4 regions of the Shewanella maritima genome follow, and region 1 is predicted to be linked to each of the others. Evidence: predicted binding sites of a transcription regulator. Region 1 holds the regulator's gene; each other region holds the start of a gene.
The links. The regulator LexA, encoded in region 1, represses DNA repair genes until DNA is damaged. The targets are predictions, from matches to a motif close to TACTGTATNNNNATACAGTA.

Region 1 (8,190 bases):
CAATAAATATCGCCTTAGTGATCTTAGCACCATCTTTACCATAATATTTAACTAGGCTTGGCACGTTACCGTGATAACCAAAGCTAGTTAAACCAAACGGTAAAGCGGCCAACATAAAGGGGAGATAACTTGCTTGAGAATCACTTTGCGCAAGCTTGCTAAAGTCTACTTCAATGAGCAGATTACCAATCGCCAGGAAAAAGGTAATCACCATACCACCAAGCATAACGGTGGTAATTCGATCGACTGCTTTAGTACTGATAACAACAATTGCAGCCAATACCAAAGCAAACACAAGACCTGCGACACTTTGCGGCAATTCAACACCGATTGAATTTAGGCTGTGATTGACAATGGACCCGCCGCCACTGATGTAAGCGTACGACAAGATATACAACACAAACGCGATAGACAAGCCATTGACCACTCGCCAAAATTGCCCAAGAGTCTCTTTGGTCAGCGTGTCAAAGCTCGCACCAGGCTTAAAATGCAAATTAGCTTCAAGCAAATACAAGCCAGACATCAGCATGCAAAACCAAATGCCAACAAGCATGACCAATGACCAACCAAACCACATACCAGCGCCCACAACTGGCAGAGAAAACATACCCGCGCCAACTGTGGTGCCTGCAATAATCATTGCACCACCGAGTAGCGATTTAGCTTGTGGGCTAGCCGTTTGGCCACCTTCGTGTTGAATTGTCATTGAGTTTAACCGTGCTCCGCAGCAACGCTGTCTACAATTGTTTGTTTTACCGATGAGCGCTGTAATTGATTGACATGCTCACGAATTCGAATCACATCTTCATTAGCTTGCTCTGCACTCAAATAACCAAGATCTTTAAGCTTCACGCTTAGGGTGTTGTACAATTTCTTGTCATAGAATTCAGGTGCCGTTACCCCATGTAACTTACCTAAACGCTGCGCAAGTTGGTAGCTGTCGCTTTCGAGTTCACTGCGCTCAAGATCAGGTTTAATGGCAAGCAAATTGAAAATGATTGCGTAACGTTGCATGGTTTCGCTGACAGTTTCAGCAAGCAGGTTTAACTGTGTGACGTGTGCCTCATTGACTTTAAACAGCTCTGTGCCATCTATTAACTGCTCTGCTGTCATTAGCGCCAAAATGTTATCAATGTAAGCATCAAGATCATCGATATTCATAAACAGCTCAGCTTTCAATAGCGGATATAAATCCGCCACAATCGCTTTTATTTGCTCACGCTTACAATTTTCGATATAAACCAGGCAACTGGCGATAAGTGAAGGCACAATCAACAGGTGAATGATGTTGTTGCGATAGTAGCTCATGGTGATACTTGTTTGCTCATCAAGTGAGATAATCTCACCCATGGTGTCTTTTTCAGAGACAAACTTATTCAGCGCTAATCCTTGGTCGATAACCGAAGCGCCATCACCGTCCACCACAGAGGTGTAGCCTGTGTATGGCACCTTGTTGAGTAGATTGAGATAAAGATTTAACTGCTTCTCTAGCTGGCTGCGCTCTAGTGCATTTTGCTCAGTCGCCAGTAACGCTAGACTACCTAAAGTGACGGCAGAAACCGCCGCGGCGCCGTTAATATTGGTCATCACGCGATTGGCTAAATCATTGACGGCTGGTGTTAACCAGCTTGGCTTTTGCTCTTTATCTTTTGCCATTTCTTCGCGCCAATCAGGTGATTGCTGAGTTAAGAAATTTTGCAGGTTAATTGGCTCACCGAAGTTAACATAGCCATGGCCAAAGTTACCCAGTTTGCGGATAATGCCGAATACTTGCCAAACCGACTCTTTCTTTTTCTTCTTGCCGCTTAGCTCTTTATGATAAGTCGCCACTTCCATCACGTGGTCGTAACCCAGATAAACTGGTACTAGCGTGACAGGTCTTTCAATGCCGCGCAGCACACTGTTAACTGTCATCGCCAACATACCGGTTTTTGGTGCTAGCAAGCGCCCGGTGCGTGAACGACCACCTTCGGTGAAGTACTCTACAGAGTAGCCCTTGGTAAACAGCTGATCTAAATACTCACGAAATACTGCGGTGTATAACTTGTTTCCGTTAAAGCTGCGGCGAATGAAGAAGGCGCCGCCGCGGCGGAACATAGGTCCTGCTGGCCAGAAGTTAAGGTTAATACCTGCAGCAATATGCGGCGGTACCATACCTTGATAGTAAAGGATGTACGACAGCAGCAAGTAGTCCATGTGGCTGCGGTGACAAGGTACATACACAATCTCGTGGCCGTCATGGTGTAATTGGCGAACTTGCTCAGCGCCGCGAATTTTAATGCCACTGTAGAGCTTATTCCACAGCCAGGTTAAAAAGCGCTCAGCGATACGAATTAAACTGTCTGAATAATCTGCCGCTATCTCATCAATATATTTAACCGCAGTTTCCTTTGCCTTCTCCTCTGATACTTTCTTGTTGGCAGCCTCTTCCTTAATCGCTTTTTGTACCGCTTCAGACTTCAGTAATGAGTCAAACAATGAGTTACGATTTGGCAGCTGTGGCCCGGTCATCACCTTGCGTTGACGACCAAAGTGTACCCGAGCAACACGGGTAAGCTTTTGCGCGATGGCTTTATCACTGCCATGCTCATCTGCCATAAATCTAAGTGATACAGCATTTGAGAACTGCACGAAGTTATGACGACCTAAAAACATAATCATCAGCCACTTGCGTAACCAGGTTGGACTCTGACGCTCTAGTACTGCCGCTTTCATGGTGTCATCTTCTTTGCCCGGCGTACGCCCCCAATACAGGCTCACTGGCACCAGCTGAATATCTAATTCAGGACGCTGGCGGTGCACAGTTAACAGATTGGTAAAATAGCTCAGGAACTTGTCACCACTTTCTCGGCGACCAAAAATCGGCTTACGTCCTTCAAGGCAAACAATCCTAGGCACCGTCAAACCGTCAATTTCTAGCGGCTCATAGGGGCTTGGCATACCAAAGCCTGAGGTGATTTCACTTAATGCAGCGGTGTCGCTAATCGACTCCGTCTTCATCACGTAAACAATGGGCTTATCTTTATCGAGATTTAAGTCATCAAAAGGATCTTCAGGAACAACAATCGTGTGTACCATCCACTTTTGAACCCAGCGCAACGCGCGTAATACTAGCGAATCTGGTTTTGACATAGTTGTGATTATGAATTCTACGGACAAATAATGCCGCATAGGATAACAGAATATCGTCGGCTAACACTATGAGTTATCAATCGTTAATCAAACCACCAGCACACAGTAGTTTTCAGAGCACACTGACTCAGAGTTCGCTAACTCACTAATAGCCTTTCGAAAAAATAATATTGGTTAATACTTGCACGAACCCAAACACTGTATATAATGACAGTCACTGTATAAAAAAACAGGATTCAACATGAGACCATTAACGCCGCGCCAAGCAGAAATTTTAGAGCTAATTAAAACCAATATTGCAGAAACTGGCATGCCACCTACTCGTGCAGAGATTGCCAAGCGTCTTGGGTTTAAAAGTGCCAACGCTGCTGAGGAGCACTTAAAAGCGTTAGCTCGTAAAGGCTGTATTGAAATCATGCCTGGTACATCTCGCGGTATTCGCCTCCCTCAAGACGAAGAAGCGCAAAACGATGGTCTGCCGTTAATTGGTCAAGTTGCTGCGGGGGAACCGATTTTGGCGCAGGAACATGTTGAACAGCATTACCAAGTTGACCCAGATATGTTTAAACCTTCTGCTGACTTTTTACTACGCGTGCGCGGCGACAGTATGAAAGACATTGGTATTTTAGAAGGCGACTTACTTGCGGTGCATAAGATGCAACAAGCAAGAAATGGTCAAGTGGTTGTCGCTCGTGTTGAAGATGATGTCACAGTAAAACGTTTTGAAAAGAAAGGTAATACAGTACTGCTACATGCTGAGAATGAAGACTACTCTCCAATCAAGGTCGACTTAACCTGTGAGAGCTTAACCATCGAAGGCTTAGCGGTTGGTGTGATTAGAAATGGAGATTGGTCATGAATAACTTAATGGGAAATTCACCTCGCCACCCTGGTATGTGGACTGATAGCTCAACAAGCTGCACCGATCTTCAAGTACAACCTAGCATTAATACTGTGCGCTCAAACACTCAAGGTGAGCAGGAGCTAAAAGCCCTTGCACCACAACTTGCTACGCTGAGTTTTCAAGGTCGCTGGATTGTACTTATCAATCCTCCACATATTAGCTACAAACAACTGCTTGCTAACGCAGGCGTCCGCACTGACCGGGTATTGTTGGTGCATGCAAAAGATGAAATTGAAACCCTCTGGGCCACTGAAAAAGCCCTTACCAGTGGTACATCTAGCGCGGTCGTTAGCTGGACCAGCAATCTAGATGACCGCGACAGTCGCCGTCTGCAACTGGTAGCAAAAAGTGCTCGCGCGCTTGGTCTAGTTATCCAGGAGCAACAAGCAAGCGAACATGCTAATCAAGCTGTTAACCCAGCAAGTATCACTGGCAAAATGAATAATTTCGCAGCAATTCATTAATTTTTTATTGCGAATAGAACTCAAGCCCTGCCACAGTTGCAGGGCTTTTTGTTGCTTTTTTTAAGCCATTTTTCAAGCTATTACCGACAAAAGTGATCTTGATCAATATTTAAACTGCAAGTAATGTTAAATCAAGGTGGCTGATTTTTACGCGCCATCTGAATATAAAAAACGTGAATCCACATAGATTGGAACACGTCAAATCAGAGTTGATAAATTCAGTCGTAGGTATCTCGAGCGGTAAACACCCGTAGTCGTGCAGCAGTAATGCTAACCAAGCCATAGTGCTTATTAGCATCGAAGTATTCTCACCGCCATCGATACTTTGAAGTCATCAAGCTTTTTTGGGAACCGAAGAGTTTGCATAGAGCAGAGACTTACTGTGTGACTCTTCTTTGTAGTTGCTATTCGCAATTGGCAGAGGAGAAGTCTTGTGAAGCAATGGTTGTATTGTGCGCTATTGGGGTTACTAGTTGTAGTAGCACCGCGCCTTGGGGCAAGCGAAATGCCCCTAAACATGACCCAAGGTGTCACTAATATTAGTGGTCAAGTGTATGACCTACACATGATCATTTTGTATATTTGCTGCGCCATTGGTTTTTTGGTGTTTGGAGTAATGATTTACTCCATGATATTCCACCGCAAATCAAAAGGCGTTGAACCCGCTAAATTTCACCATAGCACCAAAGTTGAGGTGATATGGACGGTTATCCCTTTCCTTATCCTTATCGGTATGGCTATTCCAGCGACCAAAACTTTGATCGCCATGGAAGACCCATCGAATGCTGACTTAACGATTAAGGTAACGGGTTCACAATGGAAGTGGCATTACAGCTACTTCAATGAAGACGTCGAGTTTTTCAGCGTACTATCGACCCCAAGAGATCAAATCGAGGGCGACGCCACCAAAACCGATACCTACCTACTGGAAGTAGATAAACCTCTAGTCATCCCTACCAATCGTAAAGTGCGCTTTTTAATGACTTCAGATGATGTGATTCACTCCTGGTGGGTACCCGCATTTGCCGTTAAAAAAGATGCTAACCCAGGATTTATTAATGAAGCCTGGACCAAGGTTGATAAGCCTGGCACTTACCGCGGGCAATGCGCCGAGCTATGTGGTAAAGACCACGGCTTTATGCCGGTGGTGGTTGAAGTATTACCAGAAGCTGAATTTGATGCTTGGTTAGCTGACCAAAAACTAGCAGCTAAACAGGCCGAAGTAGAAGCCGCCGCATCGCTTAATAAGACCTTGTCGATGGAAGAGCTGATGGCTCAAGGCGAGCAGGTTTACCTTGCGAGCTGCGCGGCTTGTCACCAACCTAACGGCGCTGGCCTTCCGGGTGTGTTCCCATCACTTATTGGCAGTCCGCTGATTAAGGGCGATGTGTCAGCTCACATTGATATCGTAGTTAACGGTAAACCCGGCACGGCTATGCAGGCATTCAATAAGCAGCTAAGTGCAACTCAAATTGCCGCTGTCGTCACTTATGAGCGCAATGCCTGGGGCAACAACAGCGGCGACTCAGTGCAGGCGATCGATGTTAGCAACCTTACTACAGGAGCTGCCACCAGCTCGAGCGCTGAAACTGAAGCAACCCAAGCGGTACCTGACGCAACCTCGGCTGTCGAAACCATAGAGCAAGCAGCTGAAACTGTGGTTAGTGAAGTCCAAGAGATCGCCAGCGAAGTTGCTCAGGCAGTTGAAGCCGACCTTTCCGAACTCACCCATGAACAGCTAATGAGTGAAGGTGAACAAGTTTACATGGCAAGCTGTGTTGCCTGTCACCAAGCCAATGGCGCAGGTCTTCCTGGTGCTTTCCCATCTCTGATTGGCAGCCCTATCATCAAAGGTGATGTAAGCGGTCATATTGAAGTAGTCAAAAACGGTGCTCCTGGCACGGCAATGCAAGCGTTTGGCGCATTACTGACGCCAAGACAAATCGCTGCGGTAGTGACTTATGAGCGCAACGCTTGGGGTAATAACTCAGGCGATACCGTGCAAGCGAAAGACGTTGACAGTCATGGTCAGTAGGAGAGTGGAACAATGAGCACAATGACACACGAACAAACTGCCGACCATGTACACCATGATGATCATCATGGCGCCCCAAAAGGGCTCATGCGTTGGGTTTTAACCACCAACCACAAAGACATAGGTTCACTCTATCTGTGGTTTAGTTTCTTAATGTTTTTAACTGGCGGCGCAATGGCGATGGTTATTCGCGCCGAACTATTCCAGCCAGGTCTACAACTAGTTGACCCCAACTTCTTCAACCAGATGACCACGGTTCATGGCCTCATCATGGTATTTGGCGCAGTGATGCCAGCCTTTACAGGGTTAGCAAACTGGCTGATCCCCATGATGATTGGCGCGCCAGATATGGCGCTGCCGCGAATGAACAACTGGAGTTTTTGGATCCTACCATTCGCGTTTTCTCTGTTGATAGGCTCGCTATTTATGGAAGGCGGCGGACCTAACTTTGGCTGGACCTTCTATGCACCGCTGTCGACAACCTATAGTCCAGATACCACAGCACTATTTGTATTCTCTGTGCATATTATGGGTATCAGTTCAATCATGGGTGCAATTAACGTTATTGTCACCATCGTCAATATGCGCGCTCCAGGCATGACCTGGATGAAGCTGCCACTGTTTGTGTGGACTTGGTTAATCACGGCATTCTTGCTTATTGCCGTTATGCCTGTCCTCGCCGGTGTTGTCACCATGGTATTGACCGATAAATACTTCGCCACCAGCTTCTTCGATGCTGCCGGTGGCGGTGACCCAGTAATGTTCCAGCATATTTTCTGGTTCTTTGGTCACCCAGAGGTATACATCATGATTCTGCCATCCTTTGGCATTATCTCAGCCATTGTCCCAGCGTTTTGTCGCAAACCGCTGTTTGGTTACGCATCAATGGTCTACGCCACCGCCAGTATCGCAATCTTGTCATTCCTGGTTTGGGCGCATCACATGTTCACTACAGGTATGCCAGTATTTGCTGAGCTATTTTTCATGTACTGCACCATGTTGATTGCAGTGCCAACTGGCGTGAAGGTATTTAACTGGGTAGCCACCATGTGGCGCGGCGCGATGACCTTCGAAACACCTATGTTATTTGCACTGGCATTCATCATCCTGTTTACCATTGGCGGCTTTTCAGGACTGATGCTGGCAATTACACCAGCGGATTTTCAATATCATGACACCTACTTTGTAGTGGCTCACTTCCACTATGTACTGGTATCTGGCGCGGTATTCTCCATTATGGCAGCCGCTTATTACTGGCTACCTAAATGGACAGGTCACATGTACAGCGAGACGTTAGGGCGCTGGCATTTCTGGTGCTCAGTGATTTCGGTCAACGTGCTGTTCTTCCCAATGCACTTCTTGGGTCTTGCGGGTATGCCAAGACGTATCCCTGATTACGCTATTCAGTTTGCAGACGTTAACCAAATCGTATCGATTGGCGGCTTCGCCTTTGGTCTGTCGCAGCTGATTTTCTTAGCTGTGGTGATTAAGTGCGTACGCGGCGGAGAGAAAGCACCAGCAAAACCTTGGGAAGGTGCCGAAGGACTTGAATGGGAAATCCCAAGCCCAGCACCGTATCACTCGTTCACGACTCCACCAGAGGTGAAATGATATGACAGCAAGCCCAAAGTCAAATCGTAAACTACTCACGCTAC
Region 2 (8,190 bases), 1.6 Mb from region 1:
GTGCAGCACTTTTACTCGGCTAGACGAGTACTCATTGGCAACGAGTAGCCCTTGATTGTTCATTAAAGCGGCGAGCTGAGTCGATTTAGAGCCTGGCGCTGAAGCAACATCGAGCACATAGTGATCACTAAAATCATCGTTATCACATGCTGAGAATAATGCGGTTGGCGGCAACATAGAGCTGGCTTCTTGAATATAAAACAGGCCTTGCAAGTGCTCGACAAGATTACCCAGGTTTGCGTCATCTTCAACGGTTATCCAAAAGCCAGAGTCGCACCAAGGAATAGGCTCAAATTGCCAACCATGGGGATGCATTAACTGCTTAAACTCGTCTACCGAAATTTTTAAGGTATTCACTCGGATTGATTTACGCAGTGGGCGCTGACAATATTCAATTAAATCATCAATATTGAGGTGTTCAGGCAGCTCTTGCTCGATATGTTTGATAAAGTTAGGGTTGATATTTGCCATTGAGTTTTGCGGTCATGCTAAGTTTGCAGCGATCATACCTTAACTGGCTGCACTTGTATGCGAAAGCGTGATCTAGTTTGGTTGAATTGACTTGAAAATCAACTATTGCATCAACGCTGATAAATAATTGGAGCTTGTGTGTTAAATCGAGTTTGGTTTACGTTTTTTATCGTCGCTGCACTAGCGATAACCGCTCAGCTTTTTTCGGGCAATACTCAGGTTCTGCATGAAAGTGTCGCTGGCATTTTCGCTAGTGCTAAGCTGGCTGCGGAAATCTCGCTTGGCTTAATCGGCGTACTTGCACTGTGGATGGGGCTAATGCAAGTTGGTGAGAAAGCTGGCGTTGTTGGTGTATTTGCCAAAGCCTTTGAGCCCTTGCTTGCCAAATTAATGCCAGAGGTGCCAAGAGGGCACAGAGCATATGGCAGTGTGACGATGAACCTCACTGCGAATATTTTAGGGCTAGATAACGCAGCTACACCACTGGGCTTGAAAGCAATGAACGATTTGCAATCGCTTAACCCAAACAAGTCCGTTGCCACCAACGCCCAAATATTGTTTTTGGTGCTCAACACATCCTCAGTCACCTTAGTGCCGGTCACGGTTTTTCTATACCGAGCACAGCAGGGAGCGACGGCGCCAGCAGATATTTTTTTACCGATTTTATTAGCAACAACATGCTCAACGCTGGTGGGCTTAATCATTGTCGCCTTAGTGCAGAGGATATCTTTACTTAACACAGTGGTACTTGGCTATGGCATGGTGATAGTTTCCCTGCTTTGCGCGTTAGTTTGGAGCCTCGTTGGTTTAACAAGTGAAGCGATTGGTGCGGTTTCTACAGCATTAGGTAATGGTATTTTGCTATTACTTATCTTGAGTTTTGTGCTGGTAGCTGGCGTTAGGCGTGTTGCCGTGTATGACGAGTTTATCAGTGGTGCTAAACAAGGGTTTGAGCAAGCAATTAAGCTTATTCCATACCTACTTGCCATGTTGCTCGCGATTGGCCTGCTTAGGAGTTCAGGAGCACTAGACTATTTACTCAGTCTGGTAGCCGCAATAGTCAGTGCATTTGGCGCCGACACTCGGTTTATTGATGCGATGCCAACAGCCTTGATGAAGCCATTTAGCGGCTCGGGTGCGCGGGCTATGATGCTGGAAACCATGCAGCATCATGGCGTTGACTCTTTCGCAGGTAGACTAAGCGCAGTATTGCAGGGTAGCACTGAAACCACCTTCTATGTATTAGCTGTGTATTTTGGCTCAGTTGGGATCAAACATGGTCGACATGCTTTGGGCTGTGGACTTGCCGCAGATTTTGCTGGGATTGTCGCTGCGATATCTGTTTGCTATTGGTTTTATGGCTAGGGTAAATTTGTGTTTGATGGTTTTATGTAAGCCAAGTTAATCCTAGTAAAGTTACGCGGATAAAGCGCATATGTTTGAAAGTAAAAAAGCCAGCGTGACTGCTGGCTTTCGTTATAAAAAGATAAGAGTTAACGTTGCTGCTCAGGTGACCAATCTTGCCATTCCTTGTTCATTTTATGGTGCAGGATAAAGCGTGAGCCTGAGGTGAGTTTGTTGTTATCGGTTGTGATCTCTTCAGTCACTACTGAGATGCCACCTGCTAGCAAGGTTTCTAATGACCCTGTTTCGATTTGCGCGCCAGAGAATAAGCCTACTTCTAGCTTGATCCCAGATGCATCCCAGAACTTACTACTTTGGTTTATCAAGAAAGTGTATTCTTTTTCAATGTGGCCAAAAATTTCCACATGACTGCCACTGCTACTTAGTTGGTAACCGTCGATTTGACCAATGGCAATGCCGCGGTAAAACACAGGTGTGCCTTGTTTAATTGAGCCGAGTTGTTCATCTTTTAGGACGAAATCAACCGAGCCAGATGGGCGATGGGAATCAAACTTGGATTCAAGGTTAACCTTAAAACTACGGGCTTTGGTATCGGCGCTACCTGGTAGTACTCCAAGATAAGGGCCGGTAATTAAAGTATCAGGAGCTTCTATGCCAGCAAGCGAAATGCTGGCATCAACAATATAGTATTCACTGTCGGACTTACTGAAGTGATCAGCGTATTCACCATATAAATAAGCGTTTGCCTGAATGAATGCTAAGTCACTTTGTAGCTTGACTTGTTTCACAAAGCCGATTTGGTGCCCTTGATAACGAATAGCTGCGTTGTCATTGAGTTTGACACTAGCCGGCACAGTAAGAGTGACCAGTTGCGCTTGACGCATGGCAAGCTGTTTATCTTCATAAAGCAACCCTTTAGCGCTTGGTTGAACCTCTATGCCTTCATCTATCATGCCGAGAGAAATGCTACCTTTAATTGCGCCGGCCAAAGGCGCTACGTCGACTTCTACGCCCGCAAGTGACGCATTTACGCTAAGGGCGTTGTTACGCCAAAAAACGGTACGTTCATTTATCAACTTTTTATATTTGGGCTCAATAGCCAACTCAAACTCGAAGCTATCTTGCTCGGCTATCCAGTCAATACGGTTGATATGGCCGATCACCATTTTCTTGTAGTAGATAGGAGAATCCACAGACAAGTCAGCACCGTTGTTGGCGCTTAAACTCAGTTTGTGCATTTTTGCCAGTCTAAATTCATCTTGTGCGACATCACCTGACTCGTACAGCTTCATTTGCGCATTTGCTTGTACACTCTCACCTTTAAAGCTAGGTATTAAACTAATTGCACCCTTCATAAACGTATTAATATCGCGGGTTTTGACACTTACCTCATCAAGCGATGCCTTTATGTCTAAAGCCGCTTCATGAACGAAGTAACTTCCTTGGGTAAGTAGCTTTTTATATTCAGGGTAAATCTCAATTTGATAGCTAACTTTATTGAAATCGTCACTCAATGCTATATCTAGTACTTCACCGATAGGCAACTGTTTATAGCGAATTTGCGCGCCAACGCTGACACCTGTGTGAATGTCAGCACTTAATGTGAGTGGTAGTTTGTCTGCTAGTAATAAGTCAGGTTGCTCAGCTTGCAGTTCAAAGTAAGCCGGTAATGATTCTTTGCTGTTACCAGGTAAAATATTGATGACATGGCCTGTAACAAGACGTGAAAGATGTTTGACTTCATCAAGGGAGATGTGCGCGCCAGCAAGCCAGAACTGACTGTCTGCGGTTAGTAGCCCTTGGTATTCTTGCTCAAGCTTGGCATCCACAGCAACCTTGTCACCGTCAAGGGTAACCTGAGTGACTTCACCGACCGTTAGTCCGCGGTAAACAATTTGCGTACCTTTACTTACATCATCGCCAGTGTCGATTTTGAATTTTAATTCAATACCGTCAATGGCGAGTTCTTGTGAGTCGTATAATTGGTATTGATCGCCATAAGTGGCTTGTTCACCGTCGCCTGAGCTAAAGCTAATGCCGCCGGCAAGAATAGATGCAATACTTTCGGTGTTAACGCTAATGCCTGACAAAGACGCGTCAACTTTTAACCCTGAAACATTCCAAAAGCGTGAGTCTTGTTTAACTAGGTGAGCGTATTGATCTTCAATAAAGCTATTGATGATGATGGTTTTATCGTCTTGAAGATGAAAGCTAACGACATTACCAACAGGAATTTGTCTGAAGAAAAGTGGTGAGCCAACGTCAAGTGAGCCAAGCTTATCCGCCTTTAACGAAATCACCATTCCCCGAGAACCTGGAAGAATAGCTGGTGCAGATTGCTTGGCAACAAAGTCTGTAGTGGCTTTACCTTCACCTGGCTGAACCGCGATATAATTTCCCGAGAACAAGGTGTCTAGTCCTTCAATTCCAGTGATACTTGCCTTTGGTTTAACCAGCCAAAATTGACTGCTTTCGTTTAAAAATGGCTCTGAACGGTAGTCCATTAATACACGCACATTTACCCCGACCAAGTCATCATCGAGACTAATGTCAGTCACTTTACCTACGGTGAGACCTTGGTATTTGACTAGGGTTTTACCAATTTCGATACCAGCGGCATTTGGGAAGTGAATCTGAATTTCAACGCCGGCTTCTTTTACGCTTTTATATCCAAGCCAGGCAGCCAGTACAAGCGCAACAATAGGTAACAGCCATACTGGAGAGAATAATTTCTTTTTAACGATCTTAGGTGATTCACTTTGCGTCATTTTGAGGTTCCAAACGATCCCATAGTAAGCGAGTATCAAGTACTTTCGCTGCTAATTGTGTCAGCAATATAACTAGTGCAAATGCGGTAGCTGCTGGGGCGGGTTTTGCATCGAGAAGCTGCCCCATATTAACCAAAGCTACGGTAATAGAAATAACAAACAAATCTAACATCGACCAGCGGCCAATCCATTCAATTATATGAAAGCCTACCATTAATTTCTTCTTAGAAACTGGTAAGTTAAAGCTAATCGCTGTTAAATAAATCGCAAGTCCAATGATTTTTAGCCATGGCACCAACACACTGGCGGTAAATACAATGATGGCAATCGGGATCATGCCAGTTTTTACCAGGTGTACGGTGCCACTGAAAATGGTGTCATTAGTAACGACGCCGCGATTAGTAATCAATGTAATTGGATAAATGTTGGCAAGCACCAACAAGATAACCGCTGTGATTAGTAAAGCCCAGCTTTGGCCGATACTCGCATAATTTCGAGTTGCTAACGGGGCATGACAGCGGGTACAAGAGCCGTTACTTGTTAGGTTTATCTTGCGGCAGACTTTACAAAGGCATAAGCCCTTATTCATACCTTGAATCTGTGTTTGATTGTCTAGGGAAGAGCTAGTTGTCATCTAACAAGCCCCACATATGTTCAAGGTTGTACTCTCGTTGTAAAAACAACAGCAATAAAAATAACATGGTAAAACAAAACGTGCCCATGCCCATGTGTACGTCGGCAAAATCAGACAGCTGGAAAGCCGAAACTAAAAAACTCAACACGTATATTTCAAGCATGGTTAACTGTGATAACAGCCCTTGCTGTTTAAGTAGCATCCGCAGAGTTTTCTTACCAAGTTCTAAATGCAGGGCAAATTTTGCAATACATACTTGCGCGAGTATTGAGCTAAGTAGTAACAAGGGCGCGATTACCGCTGATATCGCGACCGCGACTCCAACAACCCAATAACCTTGGTCGCCCACAGCGATTGCAGCTTGAAATGCTGTGGTGTTACGTATGCTGCCAAGGAAGTGGATTTCAAGCACTGGTAGCAAGTTGGCGGGGAAAAACATAATTAACGCAGCAATACACAAAGCCAGCATACCGTTAATTGAGCAGTAAGGTGTATCGTAAAGCGCCGTACCACAACGCGGGCACAGTGCTCTAACTGGCGAGGGTAGTGCGCGCTTTTGTACCACCAAATCGCACGAGCGGCAAAGTACATGACACTGATGCTGATCCGTATGAGCCATATTGACCGTGAAATCCCTATATCGTGTGAACCATCAAAGATTGAGCAAACAAATAAATTGCTCAAGATCACATTGCATAAAAATTAAATAATATCAGATTAATCAGAATACTTGCATCATAACTTCAATGTATGAGAACCTTGTTTACTGTATATAAAAACAGTAGCGGAGGAATCATGGCTGTTATCACCAAATTCGTCGTAGTCAGAGAAGGGGAAGAGAAGATGACCTTCACAACCAAAAAAGAAGCCGATGCCTATGACAAAATGCTCGATATTGCGGATAACCTGATTCCGTTTCTAGAAAAATCAGAGTTAAGTTTAGATGAAACAGCTTGTGAGCAACTGGCATTTTATCTTGCACAAAATAAAGATGAACTCGGCAATTTGTTAAAAGGTGTGGTAAAACCTAAACCCGCTCCTGCGAAAAAAGCAAAAGCTAAGCAAGAGTCTGAATAATTACTGATTTTACGTCTAGATAAAGGCAACACGATGAAGCAAGAGTTTTATGATGTACTAAACCGTCAAGTAACTGCATTATTTGAAGGTGAAGATGACTTAGTTTGTGCCATGGCCAATTTCTCTGCGCTGTTAAATGACAACTTAGAAGACATTAATTGGGTTGGTTTTTACCTGCTTAAAAATGATCAACTGGTTCTTGGCCCATTTCAAGGCAAACTTGCCTGCACACGTATTGCCTTAGGTAAAGGTGTGTGTGGTACTGCCGCGCAGCAAAAGCAAACCCAACGTGTTGCAGATGTGCATCAATTTGCCGGACACATTGCGTGTGATGCAGCCAGTAACTCAGAAATTGTGGTGCCGTTTTGCAATGACGGTCAGCTGATTGGGGTACTCGATATCGACAGCCCAAGCTTTGATCGTTTTGATGAGCAAGATCAACAAGGCTTAGAAATGCTCGTTTCTAGCTTCGAAAAAGTCTTATTTGGTTAGTTTGCGACCAATATTACGTAATTCTAGGTCGCAATCGTCGTCATGAGCTTTATAATAAGCCGCTACTTGCAGCCTTGTGTTTGTGCGCAACTGGCGGCGAGTATTTTGTTAAGGATTGTTTCATTTCCTTTTGCAAAATATATTATAGTGCTAATTTGTAGGTTAAGAGCTAGGTAAACAATGCGATGGTAAACATGCTGTCGCGACCATTAAGCGCTTAACAAAAGATGAACGACTCGTGGTAACCACTACCTTAAGAGTCCCTTTTATTAACGTGGAAGTAATGATGGAATCAACAGAAAAGTTGACCGACACTAACGCTATTTTAGCGTATTTATACGAAACCTTTCCTTTATGTTTTATTAAAGAAGGTGAAACTAAACCTCTAAAAATTGGTTTATTTCAAGATTTAGCTGAACGGTTAGCTGATGATTCTAAAGTAAGTAAAACTCAGTTACGTGTAGCGCTAAGACGCTATACCAGCAGCTGGCGTTATTTAAAAGGGATCAAAGCGGGTGTTCAACGTGTTGATCTTGATGGCAATGAATGTGGTGAGCTTGAGCAAGAGCATATTGAACATGCTCAAACTACATTAAAGGAAAGCCAAGAAAAGGCTAGAGCTAAGCGTCAAGCACAAGCGCCTAAGAAAGATGCCGCGAAACGAGCGCCACGTAAAGATACTAAACGTGCAGTTAACAAGCGTGTACCGAGCAAAAAAGATCGTCCGGCTAAAACACCGCCAGTTGATTTGAACTTAACTCAGGCCAACATGTCTGATCTAAAACAAGATCAACGCGTAAACGTAAAATTAGGTGCTGCACCAGTAGCTGGTGTGATCACTGACATCAAAAAAGATGATGTTCAAGTTCAATTAGATTCAGGATTATCTGTAAAAGTAAAAGTTGAACACATCTTGGTATAAATAAGGAGTAACTTGTTGATGCGAAAACTAACCTTGGCTGCGTCAATTGCCAGTTTATTTGTCGGATTATCGGCGTGGGCAATTTCACCAACTATTCAAATCAGCGAGTTACCTGAGTTAGCGCAAGAGCCGCAACACAAGGTCGCGAGTAAACGTGTCACTAATCGTTTTACTCGTGCCCATTATCATCGCTTCCAATTGGATGATGCATTTTCCCAGCAAATCTATACGCGCTTTCTTGAGCAGTTAGATTTCCGCAAAAACATCCTTACTCAAGCCGACGTTGATAGTTTTAACCAGTATCAGAACCAATTTGATGACATGGTGAAGCTAGGCGATATGGGCCCTGCGTATAAAATGTATGCAGTGGTTCAAAAACGCCGTTATGAACGTTTTGCCTATGCGCTGTCGTTACTTGAAAACGAGTTTGACTTCGCCAAAGCGAGTGATAAGTACGAGTA
Region 3 (8,190 bases), 1.7 Mb from region 1:
ATAGTAGCGAGCTTTTCCTCCACCATACTAGGCTCAGGATCATAAGCGGCAAGTGGTAAGGCTGCTTGAGTTGGTGTGCTTGCTTCAAGCGGACCTCCACGGCTTTCAAGCTGGGCAAGTTTATGTTTTGCTGACTTAATCACATGAGCTGGCACCCCCGCTAGTGCCGCAACTTGTAGACCATAGCTTTTACTTGCTGCGCCTTCTTGAACCGCGTGCATAAAGGCAATGGTATCTTCATGCTCTATGGCATCTAAATGCACATTAGCCACACTTGGGATCATATCTGGCAGTTGAGTAAGCTCAAAGTAATGGGTCGCAAACAAAGTGAGGGAACTGACCTTGTTAGCCAGGTATTCAGCAGCAGACCAGGCTAGAGACAGGCCATCATAGGTTGATGTGCCGCGGCCAATTTCGTCCATTAACACCAAACTTTTAGGTGTTGCGTTGTGCAAGATATTAGCGGTTTCTGTCATCTCTACCATAAAGGTTGAGCGGCCAGAAGCTAAGTCATCTGATGCGCCAATACGAGTAAAGATGCGGTCTACCTCACCAATCTGAGCCTGCTCAGCAGGCACAAAGCAACCTATGTGAGCCATCAAGGTGATTAGAGCAACCTGACGCATATAGGTCGACTTACCGCCCATATTTGGGCCAGTTACAACCAGCATTTTGCGCTGTGAATTTAACTCGACAGGGTTAGCAATAAAGGCACTTTGACTCACTTGCTCGACAACAGGATGACGGCCAGCATCGATTTTGATGCCAATGCCTGACTGCATCACAGGGCAATGATAGTTAAGGGTTTCGGCGCGCTCAGCAAAGTTAGTCAGTACATCTAATTGCGCGGCAGCGGTGGCAAAGTCCTGAAGCTCTGCAAGCTTAGGCAGTAGCAGGTCGAATAGTTGTTCCCAAAGCTGTTTTTCTAGCGCTAGCGCTTTACCCTGGCTTGAAAGAACCTTCTCTTCATACTCCTTTAGCTCAGGGGTGATGTAGCGCTCAGTACCTTTAAGTGTTTGACGGCGCTGGTAGCTAAGTGGCACCTTGTCAGACTGTAAGCGGCTCACTTCTATGTAATAACCGTGGACGCGGTTATAGCCAACCTTCAACGTATTGATCCCCGTTTGCTCTTTCTCGCGTGCTTCTAATGCGACAAGGTAGTCACTGGCGCCTTCACTTAAGCTGCGCCATTCATCAAGCTCAGCGTTGTAACCGGGTTTAATCACGCCGCCGTCACGAATAAGCACTGGAGGATTATCAATAATGGCGCTATCTAACAGCGCGTGTTGCTCTGGAAATTCACCCATTAGCTTGGCAAGAGCGCGCAGCTGCGGCTGCTGACAACTAGCTAGTGTCTGTTGGATCTCTGGTAACAATGCCAGTGCTTGTTTTAAGCGGGCAAAATCCCGTGGTCTAGCACTTCTCAGGGCAAGTCTTGCCATGATACGCTCAACATCACCTAAGGCTTTGAGTTGGTCGTGCAGTTCATCGTAGAGATTGCTGTCGATCAATTCATTGATTGCATTGTGGCGCGCCGTGATCTTTTGATGCTCTCTAAGCGGCTGGTGGATCCAGCGCTGCAGCATACGACTGCCCATTGGCGTTGCAGTGTTGTCCAACACAGAAGCGAGGGTGTTTTCATGCCCGCCTGATAAGTTGACTGTCAGCTCAAGATTCTTGCGGGTTGCTGCATCTAGTACAATTGACTCGCTTGGGTTGAAACGTACAATTGAGTTGATATGAGGCAGGGCGGTTTTCTGCGTGTCTTTAACATATTGCATCAAGCAGCCAGCAGCTTGCAGACCCGAGCGAGCATCTGTAATGCCAAAACCGCGTAAGTCTTTGGTGCCAAATTGGTTGAGCAGTAGGTTGATACAGGTGTCGTAATCAAACTCCCATTCAGGGCGACGACGGTTACCTTTATATTGACTCAGTAGCAGGGTGTTATGAAACTCTTCGTTATATAACAGCTCCGCAGGATTGGTACGTTGCAGCTCTGCTTCTAATGCTTCGTCGGTTTCAAGCTCGGCAATAACAAAACGGCCTGATGACACATCAAGTGTGGCATAGCCATAACCCACTTTCGCCTGATAGACCGCAGCCAGTAAGTTGTCTTGTTTCTCTTGTAGTAGAGCCTCATCGGTGAGCGTACCTGGCGTTACGATGCGCACAACCTGACGCTCAACTGGGCCTTTGGTTGTAGCAGGGTCACCAACTTGCTCACAAATCGCAACTGATTGACCTAGTTGCACAAGTTTAGCGAGATAGTTCTCAACTGAGTGATACGGGATGCCTGCCATAGGAATTGGGTCACCGCCACTTTTGCCACGTGCGGTGAGCGAGATACCAAGCATCTCTGAAGCGTCTTTGGCATCGTCGTAGAACAACTCATAAAAGTCACCCATGCGATAAAACAATAACATGTCAGCGTGGGCGGCTTTTAATGTTAGGTACTGGCGCATCATAGGGGTGTGTTTATCTAAATTTGAGGTATCTACTTGTGTCATGCTTGGTTGGAACTCTTTATTCGATGGGAAATCGCAAAGGGGCTATCTTAGCAAGTTAATGGCAAGAGTAGAATCAGCTAGGAGTAACTAACCTGAGCACAGGATAATAAATCGGTTTTCAACGGTAATTTTTGGCTGTCTCTTAGTAAAGTGAAGATGTTGAAGCTACTTGCAATAGGCTAGCTATTGACGCGTAGCTTCGCCTTGAACTAAATAAAACTATCTCGCTAGAAACTTAATGCTGAGTATAACTCTGTACGAAGGACTTATTGGCATTTTCTAATCCCGAGTTCAGGTTAACTACATAGGTAATTAATTGAATCGATGTAAGAAATAGTTAACTGTTAAAAAAAAGTCGATCCAGCTATTGATACTGTATGATTGTACAGTATACTTATCATCATATTGAGCAGCACCTAGTTAGCTGTAATCACAAGTTAATACGAATATTTTGCATAATATTGAATACCTTAGAGGGTTTTACAATGAAGGTTGATCCGAATAAAGAGAAAGCACTGAACGCTGTATTAGGTCAGATTGAAAAGCAATTTGGTAAAGGTTCAATTATGAAGCTTGGCCAAGACCGCACCATGGACGTTGAGACTATCTCTACCGGTTCATTATCATTAGACGCAGCGCTAGGCGCGGGCGGTTTACCTATGGGACGTATCGTTGAGATTTATGGTCCTGAGTCTTCTGGTAAAACGACATTAACCCTTGAAGTTATTGCTGCGGCGCAAAAAGAAGGTAAAACCTGTGCCTTTATCGATGCTGAGCACGCGCTTGACCCAATTTATGCTAAAAAGCTAGGTGTTGATATTGATAACCTACTTTGTTCTCAGCCTGATACTGGTGAGCAAGCATTAGAAATTTGTGATGCGTTAACTCGCTCTGGTGCAGTTGATGTGATTATTGTCGACTCGGTAGCGGCACTAACACCAAAAGCTGAGATTGAAGGCGAGATTGGTGATTCGCACATGGGTCTTGCTGCTCGTATGATGAGTCAAGCAATGCGTAAACTTGCTGGTAACTTAAAGCAGTCAAATACCCTGCTTATCTTCATTAACCAAATCCGTATGAAGATTGGCGTTATGTTCGGTAACCCTGAAACAACAACCGGTGGTAACGCACTTAAGTTCTACGCTTCTGTTCGCTTAGATATTCGCCGTACAGGTGCAATTAAAGATGGTGATGAAGTTGTAGGTAACGAAACACGCGTCAAAGTGGTGAAAAACAAAATTGCTGCACCATTTAAGCAAGCTGAATTCCAAATTCTATATGGCGAAGGCATTAACCGCACTGGTGAGCTAGTTGACCTAGGTGTCAAGCACAAGCTACTTGATAAAGCTGGCGCTTGGTACAGCTATAAAGGCGACAAGATTGGTCAAGGCCGTGCTAATGCCGGTCGTTTCTTAGGCGAAAACCCAGCAGTTGCTGCTGAAATTGAAGCGGCGCTTCGCGGCATGTTGCTAGCGAACAAAGCAGATGCAGTTGAAGGTGAAGAAAATATCGACTTAGAGACTGGTGAAGTATTCTGAGCCAATCAGCAAAGTCATACGCGGTAGCGCTGTTAGCGCGCCGCGATTACTCCCGCCAGCAGCTTTACTCTAAGCTGCTGCAAAAAGACTTCGAACAACTCGAAATTGAGCAAACATTAGATTACTGCGAAGCTCAAGGTTTTCAATGTGATGATCGTTATGCAGCCTTGCTACTTAAAAGCCATATTGCCAAAGGTCATGGTGTAATGCGCATCTCCCAAGCGATGGCGCAAAAAGGCCTGGGTAAAAACGTGATAAGGCAAGCCATTGACGCCAGCGATTGTGATTGGTTTGAACTTGCCAAGCAAAAAGCGGTTAAAAAGTACGGCACACCCAAGACAAGCGATCATAAAGAAAAAGCAAGACGGGTTAGGCATCTAGTTGGCCAAGGGTTTAGCTTTGATCAAGTTGCATACGCCCTTGATTATGACCCATATCTTGAAGACTAAGCTTTACGTATCCACCTACAAGTTTCACTTGGTATTTTGTAAATTCTCCTTCAGCTTTTAAGGCGTCAATTTGTCAAAACAGTCATTGCCTTCAAATTGTCCACGCTAATCCCCTAAAGTACCTGTTTGCATCAGGATTACCACTGTATTTAATCGCTTTTATCATCTCGCTTATTGACGCACAATAGGTATATAATGCCGACATTTCTATGTGTAGGCTGGGCTTGCGCTAAGCTTACATTTATTGAGTTTTCAAAACTGATATCCAGGATCATTTCATGTTTCAAACCACTGCCGAATTAAGAAGTGCATTTTTAAAGTACTTTGAGTCAAACGGACACCAAGTTGTAGACAGTAGTTCACTTGTCCCGCATAACGACCCAACCTTGTTATTTACCAATGCGGGTATGAATCAGTTTAAAGAAACCTTCCTGGGTATGGAAAAGCGCAGCTATAACCGCGCAACAACGTCACAACGCTGTGTTCGTGCCGGTGGTAAGCATAACGATTTAGATAACGTGGGTTATACTGCGCGTCATCACACTTTCTTTGAAATGCTAGGTAACTTTAGTTTTGGTGATTACTTTAAAGAAGACGCGATTGAGTTTGCGTGGAACTTCTTAACTCAAACCTTAAAGCTACCAAAAGAAAAGCTATGCGTAACCATCTACGAAACAGACGATGAAGCATTTGAAATCTGGAACAAGCAAATTGGCGTAGCCGCTGAAAATATTATCCGTATTGGTGATAACAAAGGCGCACCTTACGCGTCAGATAACTTCTGGCAAATGGGTGATACTGGCCCTTGTGGTCCATGTACTGAAATTTTCTACGATCATGGTGAGCACATTTGGGGTGGCCGCCCTGGCACACCAGAAGAAGATGGCGATCGTTTTATCGAAATCTGGAACATCGTATTTATGCAATATAACCGTCAAGCTGACGGTGAAATGCTGCCATTACCTAAGCCATCAGTAGATACAGGTATGGGTATTGAGCGTATCGCTGCAATTATGCAAGGCGTGCACTCAAACTATGAAATCGATATTTTCCAAAAGCTAATTGCTAAAACTGCTGAAATCATCGGTGTTAAAGATTTACAAAACAAATCACTACGTGTGATTGCCGATCACATTCGTTCATGTGCGTTCTTAATCGCAGATGGTGTTATGCCATCTAACGAAGGCCGTGGTTATGTACTGCGCCGTATTATCCGCCGCGCTGTGCGTCATGGTAATAAGCTTGGCGCGACAGACTCATTCTTCTACAAGCTTGTGCCAACATTGATTGAAGTGATGGGCGATGCAGCCAAAGAGCTAGTGTCGATGCAAGCGATTGTAGAAAAGTCACTCAAAGCTGAAGAAGAGCAGTTTGCTCGTACCCTTGAACGTGGTCTGCAAATTCTTGATGGTGCACTGAATGAACTTAAATCTGACACCTTAGACGGTGAGACAGTATTTAAGCTTTACGACACCTATGGCTTCCCGGTTGATTTAACTGCAGATGTATGTCGCGAGCGCGATATTAATGTTGACGAAGCTGGCTTTGAAGCTGCGATGGCTGAGCAGCGTAGCCGCGCTCAAGCTGCAGGTAACTTTGGCGCTGATTACAACGCAGGCCTGGTTATTGAAGATGATACTGAGTTCTGCGGTTATACCGACCTTGTAGGTCAAGGCGCGGTGACTGGTATTTATGTTGACGGTAACGCAGTTGAAGTATTGAGCGCAGGTCAATCAGGTATTATCGTACTTGATAACACGCCGTTCTATGCTGAGTCAGGTGGTCAGGTTGGTGACAAAGGCCTGCTGACTGCTGATGGTATCGAGTTTAAGGTTAGTGACACGCAAAAGTTTGGTAGCGCGACAGGTCATCAAGGTGAGGTGAGCCAAGGTGAGATTAAACTGGGCCAGCAGCTTAATGCACAAGTTGATAAAAAGTTACGTCATCGCACTGAGCTAAACCACTCGGTTACTCACTTATTGCATGCTGCCCTTCGTCAGGTGCTAGGTAGTCATGTGACTCAGAAAGGCTCTCTTGTTGAGCCAGAGCGTTTACGTTTTGACTTCTCTCACTTTGAAGGCGTGAAAGCTGAAGAGCTAAAGACGATTGAAGATTTGGTTAACACTCAAATTCGTCGTAACCATCAGCTAACTACTGCTGAAATGGACATCGAAGAAGCCAAAGAGAAGGGCGCAATGGCGCTATTTGGTGAGAAGTACGATGATAAAGTGCGTGTAGTATCTATGGGTGATTTCTCGATTGAGCTTTGTGGTGGTACCCATGTTGGTCGCACTGGTGATATTGGTTTGTTTAAAATTACCTCTGAAGGTGGTATCGCTGCTGGTATTCGCCGTATTGAAGCGGTAACTGGCGCAGCTGCAATGGAGCATGTTGCTGAGCAAAAAGCCCAGCTAGATCAAGCTGCGGCACTATTAAAGTCAGATTCAGCTTCAGTGGTTGCTAAGCTGCAAGCTCAACTTGATAAAGTGAAGTCTTTAGAGAAAGAACTATCGCAACTTAAAGATAAGCTAGCCGCTGCGGCAAGTGCTGATTTAGCTGGTGATGCCGTTGAAATTAATGGCATTAAGGTCTTAGTTAAGAAGCTAGAAGGCGCTGACCCTAAATCGCTTCGCGGCTTGCAAGACGAGTTAAAGCAAAAGCTTAAATCCGCGATTATCGTGTTAGGTATTCCTGGCGACAATAAGGTGAACTTAATTGCCGGTGTAAGTAATGACTTAACTAAGCAAATTAAGGCTGGTGAGTTAGTCTCTATGGTCGCTCAGCAAGTAGGTGGTAAAGGTGGCGGACGCCCTGATATGGCGCAAGCTGGTGGTAGCCAACCAGAAAACCTTGATGCTGCACTTGCATCTGTTATTCCTTGGATAACCGATAAGTTGTAATTCATTACCATTGAACATTGGTATATAAACAAAAAGGCTTTCATTTGAAGGCCTTTTTTGATTTTTAACCTTAAACCATTGAACTAGAAAAGGTGGTTATCATCAAATAGAATGTGCCTGAAAACGCTTGTGCTCTGCCGATGTGTCTAAACGAATAATCAACTCATATGGCAATGATGTTCAAAGTTCGAAGCACGCTACTTTCTGTCTGTTTTTTCAAAGGTTTTTATGGAAATAGTCTTTTTTATCATGACCTTAACTGTCAACGCAGGCGAGAGTTAAAGCTGCATCTCATTAGGCAATGGCTAATAAAAGTATACGTTGCTTGCATTCACTTATAAATTGTCAGGGTAATTATTCGCTTGATGTGTACGGAACAGCTTGAATTATTTGTATATTACTTGTGACTCTAACCGAGTTTTGGCATAGTGGATAAAGCTAGAGATCACTTTTTCGACTAAGCTTTAGTCAAAGTGATGCATTTACATAAGGTCGTAAATGCTTGTGTCGATAAAATGTACGTTTTACATGTTCAAATTGAAAATTATGTTAAAAGTATGTTTGTTATACTTTGGTTTTTTTGGTGGTTTATGCGGTTAAAAAGCGCTAGGGCATCTTAATTAACAAAAAATCTTATTTATACGGCGTATTTAGTAATAGACACTATGATTTTGTCGTTAGCTGACCTTATAATGAGCGCATATTACGGACAAAGTGTTATGCAGATTGAACTAAAGGAGCAATCGAATGCTGATTTTGACTCGCCGCGTAGGCGAAACATTAATGATTGGTGACG
Region 4 (8,190 bases), 1.7 Mb from region 1:
TTCCAGAAAGTGTTACAGGTGATGCGATGCGGATCAGCCAAATTATCACTAATTTGGTAGGCAATGCGATTAAGTTCACTGACGAAGGCAGCGTTAATATCAAAATCCACTTAGTGACCTTAAGTGATGAGACTGCCACCTTACGCTGTGAGATTATTGATACCGGCATAGGTATTGATGAAAGCCAACAAGATTACTTATTCCAGGCATTTGGTCAGGCTGACTCGTCGATTAGCCGCCGCTTTGGGGGCACAGGTCTTGGTCTAGTGATTACCAAGCGCCTAATCAACCAAATGGGCGGGCAAATCGGTTTTACCTCTAGTCCTAATCAAGGCTCAAACTTCTGGTTTATCCTGCCATTAGGCATTAGCCAATTCCAAATTGGTGAAGTTCTACCTATGGATGCGCTGCACCACAAAAATGTATTGGTGTTTGAGCCTCGCTCATTAAGCCGCGATACCCTGAACCGCCGCTTTGAGTCATGGCAAATGTCACTTACTAGTGTAGGGCAGCTGGATCACTTTGAGTCAACTTTAGACAATGACAAGGTGTTCTTCGACTATATTATTGTCAGCTGTAAAGGCTTCAAAACAGATGAAGACTTCACCAAACAACTGCAAAAAGCCAAGCAACATACTAAATGCCTAGTATTAATGCATGAGATTCAAGATCAAAGATTAATTGAAGAAGTGCTCACGCCAAATACCGATGTTCTACTAAAAACGCCAGTGAGCGACTACACTCTTGCGCGACATATGATTTACCCACCTGAGCCTAAACCGCTACAGCAAATCACCAAAACACCGGTTAAAGTACAAGAGAAAGCCAATGTTAACGTACTGGCAGTAGATGATAACCTTGCCAACCTAAAGCTTATCGACACGCTATTAAATGAGTTAGTCACCAACGTGACCACAGTCAAAAGCGGCGAAGATGCGGTGCAAGCATCCCGCAATCAAGTCTTTGATATCATCTTTATGGATATTCAAATGCCTGGGATGGATGGCTTAAAAGCCACAACCATTATTCGTGACAACTCACTTAATCGTCACACGCCGATTATTGCAGTTACTGCACACGCGGTTGCTGAGGAGCGTGAGAATATTTTACAAAGCGGCATGGACGGTTTCTTACCTAAACCTATTGATGAAGAGTCCCTCAAAACCGTCATCAATAAATGGGTCGCCGCGCCGCAATTTACCCACTTTGATGTGCACACGCTCAATTGGGAGCTATGTTTATCGCAAGCTAACCAAAAGCCAGATCTTGCATTCGACATGCTGAAAATGTTGATGGAGTCGATCCCTGAAACCATGAACAATATTGAGCAGTCGTTTGCCGAGCACCAGTCTGAGCGATTACTGCAAGCCGTACATAAACTTCACGGCGCAAGCTGCTATAGCGGCGTACCAAGAACGCAAAAGCTGTGTCAGGAGATTGAATCGGCGTTAAAGCAGAAAACCCCGATTAATGACATTGAACCAGAAATACTAGAGTTACTTGACGAGTTAACTAAGGTAGAATCTGCAGCACAGCAAGTCATAGATCAATTATCGGTGGAAATCCCCAATGACTAACAAGACAGGTTTTTTTAAACGTCTTAAAGCCCTTAGCCTGCCGCAAAAACAAATTTTTGCTATCGCTTTATGCCAACGTATGCTTCCTAACTACCAACTGTTTAGCGAAGTGTGTGAATTTGGTAAACCACAAGTACTTAGCACAGCGCTTGAATTACTGTGGCAAAGTCAGTACGACAAAAAACTCAAGTTTAACCTTGATGTACACTTACAACGCCTTGAAGAAATCATGCCAGAGCCGGCAGATTTTGACGTTTATGGCGTCTATCCTGCTCTAGATGCCGCGGTTGCGGTTTCGACCTTACTCAGCGCCATCAATGCCCAAGCTGAAGAAGATATTGTTAACATCAGCAAGCTTTCTTCAAGCACGGTTGCGCACTACATTGAAGCCATGAGCGAGCAAGAGCTTGAAGGACAAAACCTAACTCACAAGCAACTCGACGACTATGTATTTGCCCACCCTATGATGGAGCAAGAAAAGCAATTGCAAGGTATGCTGCTTGATATCATTGAGCTAGAGCCTCTCAATGCCGAGTTCATTAAAGGTTTGCGCAGAGACATCATTGAGGCCGACGCCTCAAACCTCGGTATTAGCAGTAAAGCTTAATTACTGTATTAATAGCCGTTTTAATAACTCATTTCAAAGCTCGCGGTCGCGAGCTTTATTTTTATCTAAATAAAATTCAACAGCTTAACAGTATTACCAAGTTATATAAGCATACAAGGACACATTTTTTCAGCAACCGCCTTTACTGTATAAAAAATCAGTATATACTGTTTATCAATACAGTGGTTGAGTAAAAATAGGACAACAAGATGCTTTGCCAGCTAAACATTAACAACTTTGCTATTGTGCGCTTTTTAGAATTGGATTTTAAAGCGGGCATGACCAGTATTACTGGCGAAACCGGTGCAGGTAAGTCGATTGCGATTGACGCCCTTGGCTTGTGCCTAGGTAACCGAGTCGACACTAACTCAGTGCGCGCAGGAGCAAGCAAAACTGAAGTAAGCGCCCGCTTTACTTTAGATGATGTGCCTTTGGCAAAGCGTTGGCTAGAAGATAACGATCTCGACTTAGATGACGACTGTATTTTACGCCGTACTATCAGCGCTGAAGGTCGCTCTCGCGCCTACATTAACGGCAATCCTGTACCTGTTACTCAGCTAAAGTCTCTAGGGCAATTATTAGTTGGCATTCATGGCCAACACGCCCACCATGCGATGCTAAAAAGCGAGCACCAACTTACCCTGCTCGATGCCTATGCTAACCATAAAATGTTGCTTGATGCTGTAAGCAGCAGCTACCAAAGAAGTCGCCAAATTGAGCAGGAATTAAAGCAGCTTGAACAAGCTCAGCACGAGCGCCTTGCGCGTAAGCAGCTACTGCAGTATCAAGTCGAAGAGCTTGATGAATTTAACCTGGGCACGACTGAATTTATTGAGATAGAACAAGAACATAAAAAGCTTGCTAACGGCAGTGAATTGATTGAGAGCTGTCAGCACACCTTATCGCTATTAAGCGACAATGAAGAAGCAAACATCGGCTCACTGTTATACCAAAGCATCAGCCTTGCCGACAGGCTCGGCGAGTTTGACCCAGAGTTAGCTCAAGTAAGTGAAATGCTCAATCAAGCACTTATTCAAGTTCAAGAAAGCGCCAGTGAAATTGAGTCTTACGTTAGCAATATTGAACTCGACCCGCAGCATTTTGAGTACCTGGAAAACCGCCTGTCCATGGCTATGCAACTGGCACGTAAACATCAAGTGTCAGCCGATGAACTCGCTAAGCATCACCAAGCTTTAAAAATTGAGCTTGAGGATCTCAGCAGTGATGAAACCAAGTTAGATGAAATTAAGCAGCAACTTGCACAAAGCCGAGAGGCTTACCAGCAACATGCGAAAAAACTGAGTCAAAGCCGCACTCGCTACGCGAAAGAGCTAAACAAGCTAGTGACCCAATCAATTCAGGAGCTAAATATGCCTAAAGGCAAGTTCTGTATTGATGTCGACTTTAACGAGGACGCTATGAGCGCAATGGGCTCAGATAAAGTTGAATTCACGGTAACCACTAACCCAGGACAACCACTGCAACCTATCGCCAAGGTAGCGTCAGGTGGTGAGCTATCACGTATAGGCTTGGGTATTCAGGTTATTACAGCGAAAAAAGTCTCTACACCGACACTGATTTTCGACGAGGTTGATGTGGGTATCTCAGGCCCAACTGCAGCGGTAGTCGGCAAAATGCTACGCTCACTTGGTGAGTCCACCCAAGTATTTTGTGTGACCCATCTGCCGCAAGTAGCTGGCAATGGCCATCAACACATGTACGTTAATAAATTCAATAAAGGCGGCAAAACCGAAACCATGATGACGCCGCTCAATAAAGACCAAAGGGTTAATGAGCTAGCACGACTGTTAGGTGGCGATATCATCACAGAAAACACTCTTGCCAATGCTAAAGAGCTGCTGCAGTAGTATCTATCGTTGATATAGATTGGCGCACAAGCTTCACAGCTTAATACATGCGTCTAAGTTAAACACCGTGAGAATAAACATCGGCAAGATAGGCTCTTTGTAGATTAGCCCTTTGAAGATAAACACTTATAAGGAGGGTGTTTACATAAAAGGGTTTAGGTACCAGACGGTTAACAGGTTGGCTTTCAGATAGTTAGCGCTCTTAAACTGATGACCATTAGAATGGTTATATAATCAATGGCTAAGACCTGTTCCTAGCATAAACAAGGTATTAAAAAGGCATTAAGTATCCACTTAATGCCCATTAGTTTTATCGATGCGACTTAATAGAGCGGCGGTATTAGCTTAAGCTAAAAAGTAAGCTAACCCTTGCAAGCAAATCAGGGCAAATACTCCAGCCAACACGTCATCAATCATAATACCAAAGCCACCATCAACCTTGGCATCTAACCACTTAATTGGCCACGGCTTGATAATGTCGAAAAAGCGAAATAGACCAAAGCCTACTAGCAGCCATATCCAGCCCGCTGGCGCCGCGATAAAGGTGATTAGTAAACCTGCCACTTCATCCCATACAATCGCCCCATGATCATGCACCTGCATATCTTTAGCGGCTTTATCACAGATATAAATACCAGCGATGATGCTCACTAAGGTTAACGCAAGATAAATAGGTAAGCTAAGTGGCGCCATTAACAAATATAGTGGGATAGCAGCCAAAGTACCGAAAGTGCCGGGCGCTTTAGCAGCTAAACCGCTACCAAAGCCTAGCGCTAAAAAGTGAATTGGGTTAGCAAGCGATAAACGCTTAACTGCAGGGTCTTGAGATAGAAATTTCATTAAAAGTGTTCAAAGCCGTTTTGTTCAATCTGGTAAGGCTGGCCATCTTGTACCAACTTAAGCTTATCACCCGGGCAGATTTGACCAATTTTGACAAACTTAACCCCGGCATGAAGTAAAGCGGTATCAATGGCGCCGCGCTGAGCCTCAGGTACAGTAAATAGTAACTCGTAATCTTCACCGCCGGTTAATGCATAGCTTAACGCCTTGTCTTTATCGACACTCTCAAGCATTGAAGTTGATAGCGGAATAGCATCGACATCAATAATTGCGCCCACAGAGGATGCTTTTAAAATATGCTGAATATCTGAGATTAAGCCGTCAGACAGGTCAATTGCACTGGATGCTAATGAGCGCAGCGCTTGACCTGCAAGTACGCGAGGTGTTGGATTGTAATGACGGTTAATCAAGTAGCCTTTGTAATCAGAGCTAACCTCCTGCTTACCAAGCAAGATATCTAAACCTAATGCCGAGTCGCCTAGGGTGCCTGTAACATAAATCCAGTCGCCATTGTTTGCACCAGCGCGAGTAAGCGCTTTACCGTGCGGTACTTGACCATGAATTGTCACTGTAATCGACAATGGACCGCGAGTAGTATCACCACCCACCAGCGATACACCATAGTACTCAGCAGCTTCAAATAACCCCTGACTAAACTGAGTCAGCCATTCTTCATTAACTTCAGGCATGGTTAACGCAAGCGTCATCCAGGCAGGCTCGGCCCCCATGGAAGCAAGGTCTGATAAGTTTACTGCTAGAGATTTATAGCCTAGAGCACTGGCTGGTATTTCAGACAAGAAATGAACATTCTCGACTAAAGTATCGCATGAGATCGCCAGCGATTTACCTTCAGCAGGTAACACGATAGCGCAATCGTCACCAATACCAAGCTCAACATCTCGCCTGTTTAAACCATGGTCACGAAAGTAATGTTCAATTAATTGGAATTCTTTCACAGTGGTTGTTTGCGCTTACGCGCTACCTTGTTTGCACCTTGAATACGCCTAGCAAGCAACAAATGAAAAACGGCATCCGAAGATACCGTTTTCAGTGTTACTTTTGCTTGACTAACTTATCCAGCAATCCGTTAACGAACTTGTGGCTATCGTCAGCACCAAATGCTTTCGCTAGCTCAATTGCTTCATTAATTGCCACTTTAAATGGCACATCGTCACGGTAGGTTAGTTCATACGCAGCTAGGCGAACAATAGCCTTCTCTACTGGAGAAACGTCATCAAATTCACGGTCTAAATGAGGTACAAGACGCTCATCAATTTGTGCAGTTTTAGACGCTACGCCCGCCAGTAACTCACGGAAGTAAGCAAGGTCAACGCCATCTGTCTTCTGTTCAGTTAAAAACTCATGTTCAACATCAGCAACATTGTTTTGGCTAAGCTGCCATGAATAAATAGCTTGAACAGCTAAACGACGTGCCTTACGGCGCTCTGAAGGCTTCATTAAATTTCCTACTATACCAACTGTTGTTCTAGATCTTGCAGCACATTAACCATTTCTAGCATGCCAAGTGCAGCTTCACCGCCCTTGTTACCAGCTTTAGTACCAGAGCGCTCAATCGCTTGCTCGATGGTATCAGTTGTTAATACGCCAAATGAAACTGGAATATCGTATTCAAGTGCCACTTGAGCTAGGCCTTTGTTACACTCGCCAGCCACCATATCAAAGTGTGGAGTGCCACCGCGGATAACCGCACCTAGAGAGATAATTCCGTCAAACTTACCGCTAGCAGCCACACGGCGTGCAGCAAGTGGAAGTTCTACTGCGCCTGGTACACGTACAATAGTAATGTTTTCATCTTGTACCTGACCAAAACGCTTAAGTGTGTCTAATGCACCTTCAAGCAGGCTTTCAACAACAAAAGAGTTGAAACGCGATACAACAATCGCCACTTTGGCATTTTTCGCTTCGATATTACCTTGAACTACGTTCATTCTTATCTTACCTAATTTAGCTAAAGCACCCAGCTCGGGTGAAAGAGGCGCTATGATACCATAGCCACCCTTGTTGAGCGCAATGTAATTAATGAAATTGTTAAATAGTAAGCTGTAAAAGCTTACTCAGATATATACTCTGTTACTTCTAACCCAAAACCTGATAACGAATGATACTGTTTTGGTGAGCTAAGTAGGCGCATAGTGCTCACACCTACATTAGCTAGAATTTGTGAGCCAACACCAACACGGCGTGACGTACCTTGCCACTTAGCAGGTGCAGCAGCTTCGCCTTTGTCTTCAGCTTCAAACGCTTTGACTTTGGCAAGAATATCACTGCTATGCTCTTGATTGCCCAGCAATACCATCACACCACCTTCAGTTGCAATGCGCTCCATGGCTTTCTCTAGTGGCCAGCTACGCTGCTGATCACGCTCAGAATGCAATAGGTCATTAAAGGTGTTTTGTAGATGCACGCGCACTAGGCAGTTTTCAGTCACATCGCCTTTAAGTAGCGCATAATGCAATTGGTTGTCGATGGTGTCGCGGAAGGTCACGAGGTCAAAATCACCAAAGCGTGTTGGTAGCTTACACTGGGCTTCACGCACCACTGTGGTTTCTTTGTTGTTACGGTACTCGATTAAATCGGCAATGGTGCCCATTTTAATACCGTGCTTTTCGCTGAATACTTCAAGGTCTGGCATGCGCGCCATGGTGCCGTCTTCGTTAAGAATTTCGACAATCACGCCTGAAGGTTCAAAACCAGCTAAACGCGCTAGGTCGCAACCGGCTTCAGTATGGCCTGCACGGGTTAACACGCCGCCATCTTGCGCCATTAACGGGAAGATGTGCCCTGGCTGAACAAGATCGGCAGCTTTGGCATCTTTAGCTACCGCCGCTTGCACTGTCACCGCGCGGTCATGGGCAGAAATACCTGTCGTCACGCCTTCAGCGGCTTCAATAGATACCGTGAAGTTAGTTGAAAACTGTGCGTTATTATTGGTTACCATTAACGGCAGATTTAGCTGCTGACAACGCTCTTTGGTCATGGTCTGGCAAATCAACCCTCGGCCATAAGTCGCCATAAAGTTGATTGCTGCAGGAGTAACACATTCAGACGCCATAATGAGGTCGCCTTCATTCTCCCTGTCTTCATCATCCATCAAGATAACCATCTTACCCTGACGAATATCTTCGATGATTTCTTCTATGCTGTGTAACGCCATATAAAAACCTTTTTGCTAGTCGCTCGTTTTAGAGTTGTTGTCTCTATTATTGTCACCCGAACCATTTTAATACCAATCGGCATCAGGCTCAGGCGTTTGATTTATTCTGTATCTTTGCCGCAA

Region 2: the regulator LexA is predicted to act here: its motif matches at 6,003-6,022, upstream of EXU30_RS19280 (YebG family protein).
Region 3: the regulator LexA is predicted to act here: its motif matches at 2,879-2,898, upstream of recA (recombinase RecA).
Region 4: the regulator LexA is predicted to act here: its motif matches at 2,350-2,369, upstream of recN (DNA repair protein RecN).

What each region holds. Positions count from the first base shown of each region.
Region 1 covers NZ_CP036200.1:2,893,263-2,901,452, reverse strand. The annotation lists gene mtr (tryptophan permease) at 1-706, opposite strand, end outside; gene plsB (glycerol-3-phosphate 1-O-acyltransferase PlsB) at 712-3,132, opposite strand; gene lexA (transcriptional repressor LexA) at 3,374-3,991, shown strand; gene EXU30_RS12440 (SulA-like leucine-rich domain-containing protein) at 3,988-4,500, shown strand; gene coxB (cytochrome c oxidase subunit II) at 4,934-6,535, shown strand; gene ctaD (cytochrome c oxidase subunit I) at 6,548-8,146, shown strand; gene EXU30_RS12425 (cytochrome c oxidase assembly protein) at 8,148-8,190, shown strand, end outside.
Region 2 covers NZ_CP036200.1:4,523,821-4,532,010, forward strand. The annotation lists gene rsmF (16S rRNA (cytosine(1407)-C(5))-methyltransferase RsmF) at 1-471, opposite strand, end outside; gene EXU30_RS19260 (nucleoside recognition domain-containing protein) at 610-1,836, shown strand; gene EXU30_RS19265 (PqiB family protein) at 1,965-4,604, opposite strand; gene EXU30_RS19270 (paraquat-inducible protein A) at 4,591-5,238, opposite strand; gene EXU30_RS19275 (paraquat-inducible protein A) at 5,228-5,857, opposite strand; gene EXU30_RS19280 (YebG family protein) at 6,034-6,315, shown strand; gene EXU30_RS19285 (GAF domain-containing protein) at 6,349-6,807, shown strand; gene proQ (RNA chaperone ProQ) at 7,094-7,729, shown strand; gene prc (carboxy terminal-processing peptidase) at 7,748-8,190, shown strand, end outside.
Region 3 covers NZ_CP036200.1:1,213,729-1,221,918, reverse strand. The annotation lists gene mutS (DNA mismatch repair protein MutS) at 1-2,507, opposite strand, end outside; gene recA (recombinase RecA) at 2,993-4,045, shown strand; gene EXU30_RS05135 (regulatory protein RecX) at 4,075-4,494, shown strand; gene alaS (alanine--tRNA ligase) at 4,773-7,394, shown strand; gene csrA (carbon storage regulator CsrA) at 8,142-8,190, shown strand, end outside.
Region 4 covers NZ_CP036200.1:1,238,729-1,246,918, forward strand. The annotation lists gene barA (two-component sensor histidine kinase BarA) at 1-1,577, shown strand, start outside; gene EXU30_RS05220 (YjaG family protein) at 1,570-2,184, shown strand; gene recN (DNA repair protein RecN) at 2,394-4,052, shown strand; gene EXU30_RS05230 (phosphatidylglycerophosphatase A family protein) at 4,398-4,892, opposite strand; gene thiL (thiamine-phosphate kinase) at 4,892-5,848, opposite strand; gene nusB (transcription antitermination factor NusB) at 5,946-6,350, opposite strand; gene ribH (6,7-dimethyl-8-ribityllumazine synthase) at 6,362-6,841, opposite strand; gene ribBA (bifunctional 3,4-dihydroxy-2-butanone-4-phosphate synthase/GTP cyclohydrolase II) at 6,964-8,067, opposite strand.